2 regions of the Exiguobacterium sp. s191 genome follow, and region 2 is predicted to be linked to the other one. Evidence: predicted binding sites of a transcription regulator. Region 2 holds the regulator's gene; the other holds the start of a gene.
What was found. The regulator Rex, encoded in region 2, represses fermentation and respiration genes when NADH is low (regulators of the CRP and FNR family bind a similar motif). The targets are predictions, from matches to a motif close to TTGTGAAATATTTCACAA.
Positions count from the first base shown of each region.

Region 1: a site for Rex is predicted at 2,052-2,069, ahead of KNQ09_RS01105 (L-lactate dehydrogenase). Genes of this name have one in related genera too.

Region 1 covers NZ_JACSNC010000001.1:215,571-218,982, forward strand. The annotation lists gene KNQ09_RS01085 (1,4-alpha-glucan branching protein domain-containing protein) at 1-360, shown strand, start outside; gene rpmG (50S ribosomal protein L33) at 465-614, shown strand; gene KNQ09_RS01095 (5-formyltetrahydrofolate cyclo-ligase) at 672-1,217, shown strand; gene KNQ09_RS01100 (DUF92 domain-containing protein) at 1,211-1,990, shown strand; gene KNQ09_RS01105 (L-lactate dehydrogenase) at 2,157-3,113, shown strand; gene KNQ09_RS01110 (GNAT family N-acetyltransferase) at 3,370-3,412, shown strand, end outside.
Region 2 covers NZ_JACSNC010000001.1:2,206,744-2,210,155, forward strand. The annotation lists gene KNQ09_RS11520 (S8 family serine peptidase) at 1-375, opposite strand, end outside; tRNA gene KNQ09_RS11525 (tRNA-Ala) at 600-675, opposite strand; gene tatC (twin-arginine translocase subunit TatC) at 781-1,560, opposite strand; gene KNQ09_RS11535 (twin-arginine translocase TatA/TatE family subunit) at 1,568-1,765, opposite strand; gene KNQ09_RS11540 (redox-sensing transcriptional repressor Rex) at 1,765-2,424, opposite strand; gene KNQ09_RS11545 (ATP-binding cassette domain-containing protein) at 2,592-3,412, shown strand, end outside.

The DNA.
Region 1 (3,412 bases), 2.0 Mb from region 2:
GCCTTCTTACGCCAAGCGCAAGCCTTGAGTAAGATCGTTGATTTCGCAGTCATCCACAACTTCAACATGGAGACCGCATCAGCTGCCCAAGCTATCGCGAAGATCCAAGAGTTGCCACTTGTCAGTAACGTCTACGATGTCGAAAGTGAACGTTCACCTGATCGTTCAGGCGGTCTGGTCGTTGCCTTAAAACGACTTGAAGGAGATGCGTTGCGCCAATCAGCGGTCGTTTATCTAGAACGAGAAGAGTCACGTCATGGGGTGGAACAAGAGTATCACGTCGAAAAGAAGCCGCTGCGTTTTGAAGAGAACCTTGAAAAACCATATCAACACGTGACGAATCCGAAAAAGAACGGATGAACAGTTGCAATTCCTTTCCTTTCTTGGTACGATACTTGAGTATGCTTAACCTTATGTAAAGCAAAATCACTTGATACATCGAGAGCTAGATAGGAGGGAATCCCATGCGCGTTAAAATCACATTAGCTTGCACTGAAACTGGTGACCGTACTTATATCACTAAAAAGAACAAGCGTAACAACCCAGAGCGTCTTGAGTTGAAGAAATACAACCCACGTCTCCGTAAGCACACACTTCACCGTGAAGTGAAATAATTGAGATGGAAGCCGTCACTTCGTGTGATGGCTTTTTTTGTGGAAAGGAAGACAACTATGAACAAACAAGAAGTACGCCGTCTGATCAAAGAACGACTAGATGTGATGGAGAACCGTGCGGAAAAGGAACGATTGATTCACGAACATGTCTTGTTACTACCTGAATGGCAACAAGCGACCTGTGTCGCGATCACGTTAGCTTTTCGAAATGAATGTGATACAAGAATGCTAATTGTACAAGCGTGGCAAGAGGGCAAGACGGTCTTGATACCAAAAGTAGTCGGAGACGAGATGGTCTTTTATGAACACGGACCAAAAGATCAACTGCAAGCAAATCAGATGGGGATTGCTGAACCGATCGCTTCAGCACGTCGCGCCTCACTTGATCAAGCAGAGCTTTGCCTCGTTCCAGGTCGCGCCTATCGTCGGGACGGCTATCGTTTAGGATGGGGAGGAGGCTATTACGATCGTGCACTCGTGACATATACAGGTTGCAAAGTATCGATTGCCTTTTCTGAACAACTTCTTTCAGATTTCGAAGTGGAAGCCTTTGATATTCCAGTTGACCTGATCGTCACTGACTTAGAGGTCATCCGATGCTAAGCGCGACCATTTTGTTTTGTCTATTGCTGGCTTGGACCGGACGATCTTTTCGTTTATTGACGACAAGTGGTGCGATCATGACCTTGCTCGTCGGTAGTGGTGTCTCATTCGGATTCGGTTGGCAAGGATTAGTAGTACTCTTGCTTTTCTTTGGTAGCTCGAGCTTGTTATCGAAGGTCGGACGGTCAAGAAAACAATCGGTCGACTCCATCGTTGAGAAAGACGGCGCGCGTGACGGATGGCAGGTCCTTGCGAATGGAGGGGTAGCGTTCGTTGCTGCCTTAGCGTATGCCATGACGATGGATTTTGCGTATCTCTTGTTATTTCTATTCGTCATCGCAGCATCGAATGCTGATACGTGGGCATCCGAAATCGGACCACTCTCAAAACGTGATCCATGGTCGCTCAAAACGTTACGTCGGGTACCAGCAGGAACAAGTGGAGCGATGTCGCTGATTGGAACGGTCGGTACGATCGCAGGAGCTGCGTTCATCGCGATAGCAGCGCATTGGATATTTTCTCTTTCTTTAAGGGACGTCTTACTCGTAACAAGCATCGGTGTACTCGGGAGCCTACTGGATACACTATTTGGAGCAGTAGGGCAACGCGTTTACCGATGTACGGTTTGTGGGGAATACACAGAAAAGCGAGAGCACCATGGTCAACCGACCGCTTACGTTTCAGGTATTCGATTTTTAGGGAACGATGCTGTCAATGTCTTGACAAGTGGTTTGGCAAGTGGAATCGGGTTTATCATCGTTCGATTCTGGTAACTGGAAAGTATATGAGTATGTAATTCCTTATGTTAGGATATCAATGACACAAAATGGACAAATGTGATTAATTTCACATGATACAAAAAAATGTGAAAGATGTTACAATTTAATTGTGAGATAGTTAACAAACTCTTAGGACGAATGAAAGGGTGGACATAACGATATGGAATTACATGCGAAAGTGACACGGGTAGCTCTCATTGGAGCTGGTGCAGTCGGTTCAAGCTTTGCCTATCAGATGTCAACAGCTGGACTTTGTGAAGAACTTGTCATCATTGATGTCAACAAAGCCAAAGCAGAGGGCGAGGCAATGGACTTAAACCATGGAACACCATTTAGCTCTTCACCGATGCGAATATGGGCTGGCGACTACGCAGACTGCCGCGAAGCGGAAGTCGTCGTCATCACGGCAGGCGCTCCACAAAAACCAGGTGAGACAAGACTCGATCTCGTTGCAAAGAATGCGTTGATCATGAAAGAAATGATTCGTCAAATCATGGATTCTGGTTTTGATGGAATCATCGTCGTGGCTTCCAATCCGGTTGATATCATGGCACATCTTGCCTGGAAATATTCCGGTCTTCCGAAATCCCGCGTATTTGGATCAGGAACGGTGCTGGATACAGCACGTCTGCGTCAAATGCTTGGAGAATACTTTCACATTGATTCCCGAAATGCCCATGCCTATATTCTTGGAGAACATGGTGATACGGAATTCGCTGCCTGGAGTAACAGCCGTATTTATGGAAAAACGATTGATGAACTACTTGCTGAAGACGATCGTTATTCTCAAGCAGATCTTGATCAAATTTACATCAACGTCCGAGATGCTGCTTATCATATCATCGAGCGCAAAGGGGCAACCTACTATGCGATTGGGCTTGGGCTTGTTCGGATCGTCCGTGCCATCCTCGGAAATGAGAACTGTCTATTGACGGTCGGCGCCCATGTCGATGGGCAGTACGGCATTTCTGGTATCCATATCGGAGTTCCCGCCATCATCAATCGTCAAGGTGTGCGTGAAATCATTGAAGTCTCATTGACGGAAGAAGAGTTGAAGAAATTCCATCATTCTGCTGATGTATTGCGTCAGACGCTTGAACCCGTCTTGCAAGGATAATCGTACGAATCATGATGAAGGTGTTACGAATTAGAGTAGCAAAAAACTCAAGTGTCGGACTTGCTTCATCTTGTCCACACTTGAGTTTTTTTGATGTAGAGAACGAATACGTTAAAAATTATATCTATTCATCCGGTAGTAAAAAGAAAAAAATCTAGGTTTTATTTTACTAGAAAAGGGTTAAGTAAGAGATAGAAGCATTTTTACGTCATTTTTTTGTACGTCATGATACCCAAAAAGGAGAGAACCGACAGTCATGTATACTTTTCGAAAACTAACTAAAGAGGATGCAGAACAAT
Region 2 (3,412 bases):
ACTGAATCCGTTGATGACGGTTGTGAAGCTTTCCTTATATGTAACGGGAATCGCCTTTTTAGCGATGGCTGACTTGACTGATTTTTGGACGTTGACGAGACGATCTTTGATCGACTCTTTTTCGGCATTGCTCAATGTGCTATACCGTTTGTTTTGAGCCTGGGCGATTTGAATCGCCGGTTTCTCCTCCATCTCGATGACGACACGGACTTTATCCGATTGTTTGTAGTTCTTCTCTTGCCCCGATTTCTTCAAAGAGAGCGCTTGCGGTTTTTGACCCGTTGCTTTGTCTTGCGACGACAGTGCACCTTGCGCACTGACTAGATTGGAAGACGTCATTAAGACGGCTGCCATAAGTGCAATCTTCTTCTTCATGCGTTCGTTTTCCCCTTTTCTGTAAAACCATAGTAGTACTACTGATAAAACAGTTAAACGAAAATTCTGTATATTTAGTTTAATGAATTTAATGGAAATAAACAATTTATATTTGCCTATTTTTTTAATTTATTTGTTTTACATGACATTTTATATTTTTAAGGAATTAAACTGGGAGTAAAATAAAAACTCCTCGAAGCCTCGAGGAGTTAGATGTTTGGTATTGGTGGAGACTATCGGGATCGAACCGACGACCTTTTGGCTGCCAGCCAAACGCTCTCCCAGCTGAGCTAAGCCCCCATGAATTATCTTTAGTATACGTATCACTAACTGCTTTATCAATATAAAAATAACGCTTTCATAAAAAAGAATTCCTTCCAAAAATCGTCGGAAGGAATTCACGATTCATTTATTCAATTCACGCATCAAATCCGCCTGTCGTTCAAGCTCTGCCTGTTGCTCGAGGATCAAGACTTTTTTGTACGTTCGCGCAGAAATCAAGATGCTGATCTCATAGAGAACGAACAATGGCACCGAGATCATCAAGTGTGACGTCACGTCCGGCGGTGCGATCAATGCCGCAACGACGAACAGCGCAAAGTACGCATATTTCCGATTCTTTCGCATGAAATATGGCGTCACGAGACCCAGACGTGTCAGGAACATCGTCACGACCGGCAATTGGAAAAGAAGACCGAACGGCATCGTCAACCGGATTAAGAAACTGAAGTAGTTCTCCACTCCGATGACTTGTTCGATTCCGAGCTCTTTCCCGAGATCCGTTGAGACTTCAAGCAAGAAGGGAAGCAACCAGAAATACGAGAAGGCTACGCCAGCCAAAAACAGAAAGAAGATGACCGGAATATACGTCAATGTCGCTTTTTGCTCCTTGTCATAAAGTCCTGGTCGGACGAATGCCCAGAGTTGATACATCCAGAACGGTGACGCTAAAATCAGCGCAATAATGAACGCAAGATTCAAATACAACATTAAAGGATCGGCGACGTTGAAGGCATTCAAACCGATACCGAGCTCTTTTAAGTCTGCTTGCAAGAAGCGGACGAGCGGTCGGACGAGCGGAAATGCGACAGCGAACAGGACGACGACGATGATAAGCGACCAGACGATCCGCTTTCGGAGTTCGTCAAGGTGCGACGTCATGCTTTGCTCTTGATCAACCGTCATGATTCAATCACTTCTCTTTCGGTTCGTCCTTTTTATCGTCGTCCATGATGCCGTTCGTGGCATTCTTGAACTCTTTCAATGTCTGACCAGCAGCACGTCCGAATTCTGGTAACTTCTTCGGTCCAAAGATGATCAACGCGACGACCGCGATTAATCCGATGCTCGCAGGTCCGATACCTAGTGTGAGCGGAATAAGGTTTTCCATTATGATTTCACTCCTTCAGCTGATTGCGAATAATGCTTCATGAAATAAACTAACGACTGCAACTCGATCGATAAATCAATGTGATGGACCCGGACGCTCGCTGGCACGTTCAACCGCGCTGGCGTAAAGTTCAGGATGCCTGTCACACCATACTCGACTAACTCATCCGCTACTGACTGCGCGAACTGGGATGGAACCGTCAAGATGGCAACATCGACCTGATTCGCTTCGATTTGTTCTTTCATGTCCGAAACATGATAGATTGGAACGTCATGCGTCGTTGTTCCGACCTTCTCTTCGTCCGCATCAAACGCAACGACTATCCGAGTACTATTATTCTTTAAAAAGTTATAATTTGCAAACGCTGTTCCGAGATGACCGACCCCGATTAAGGCAACATTCGTCACCTCATCTTGATTCAAGGTTTTGCGGAAAAACGTTAAGAGATGTTGAACGTTATATCCATACCCCTTCTTCCCTAATGCCCCAAAGTAGGAAAAATCGCGACGAATCGTTGCTGAATCAACCTTCACCGCCTCGCTTAACTCAGCAGAAGAGACGCGGAGCTTGCCTGAATTGTATAAACTTTGGATGAAGCGATAATATAGCGGCAACCGTTTTGCTGTCGCTTGTGGAATTTTTGTGTCTGGTCCATTCATCCTGCAGTTCCCCCTTCGGCCACATCCATCGTGGCACCCAAATCTTTGCAAAAAGCTTTCTACTCTCCTTGATTGTAAACCACTTCACATAGAGTCACAAATAATATATTCCGCAGGACCTCGCGCTTTTGTTCGTGATAGACTAAAAGGTGGAAGGATGGATGGAAATGATACTCTTACAAGTCAACCAACTCTCGAAATCATTCGGCGTCGAGCCGATTTTAGAAAATATCAAATTGGAAGTACAAGAGCGCGATCGGATTGCGCTCGTCGGACGAAACGGTGCCGGTAAATCGACCTTGCTCAAAATCATTGCTGGCGAACTCAGTCATGACTCGGGCGACATCATGAAAGGCAAGGATGTCAAAATCGGTTATCTCGCGCAAGACAGTGGTCTCGAATCGAACGAGACGATCTGGAACGAGATGCTGACCGTCTTTGAACATCTCCAAGAACAAGAACGGACATTGCGCCGGATGGAAATCGAAATGGGCATGGAGCATATCTTGAACGACCCGGTCGCTTACGATCGTCTCTTGAAGACATACGATCAAGCGCAACACGACTTCTCAGAAGCGGGTGGTTATCAGTTCGAAGCAAATATCCGCTCCGTTTTGCACGGCATGCGCTTTTATCCGGATGATTACTCGCGCCGGATTCAGACATTATCCGGTGGTCAACGGACACGGCTTGCCTTAGCAAAGATGCTCCTGCAAGCACCAGAGCTCCTCATTCTCGATGAGCCGACCAACCACCTCGATATCGATACGCTCGCGTGGCTCGAAAGTTACCTCGGTGGTTATCGTGGTGCCGTCCTGATCGTCTCGCACGACCGGTACTTCCTCGACCAAGTCGTCAATGTCGTCTACGAACTGTCGCGCAATGTCTGTCGTAAGTTCACGGGGAACTATACGAAGTACTTGGAGCAAAAAGCGGCCTTGTACGATCAGGAAATGAAGCAGTTTGAACAGCAGCAAGAAGAAATCGC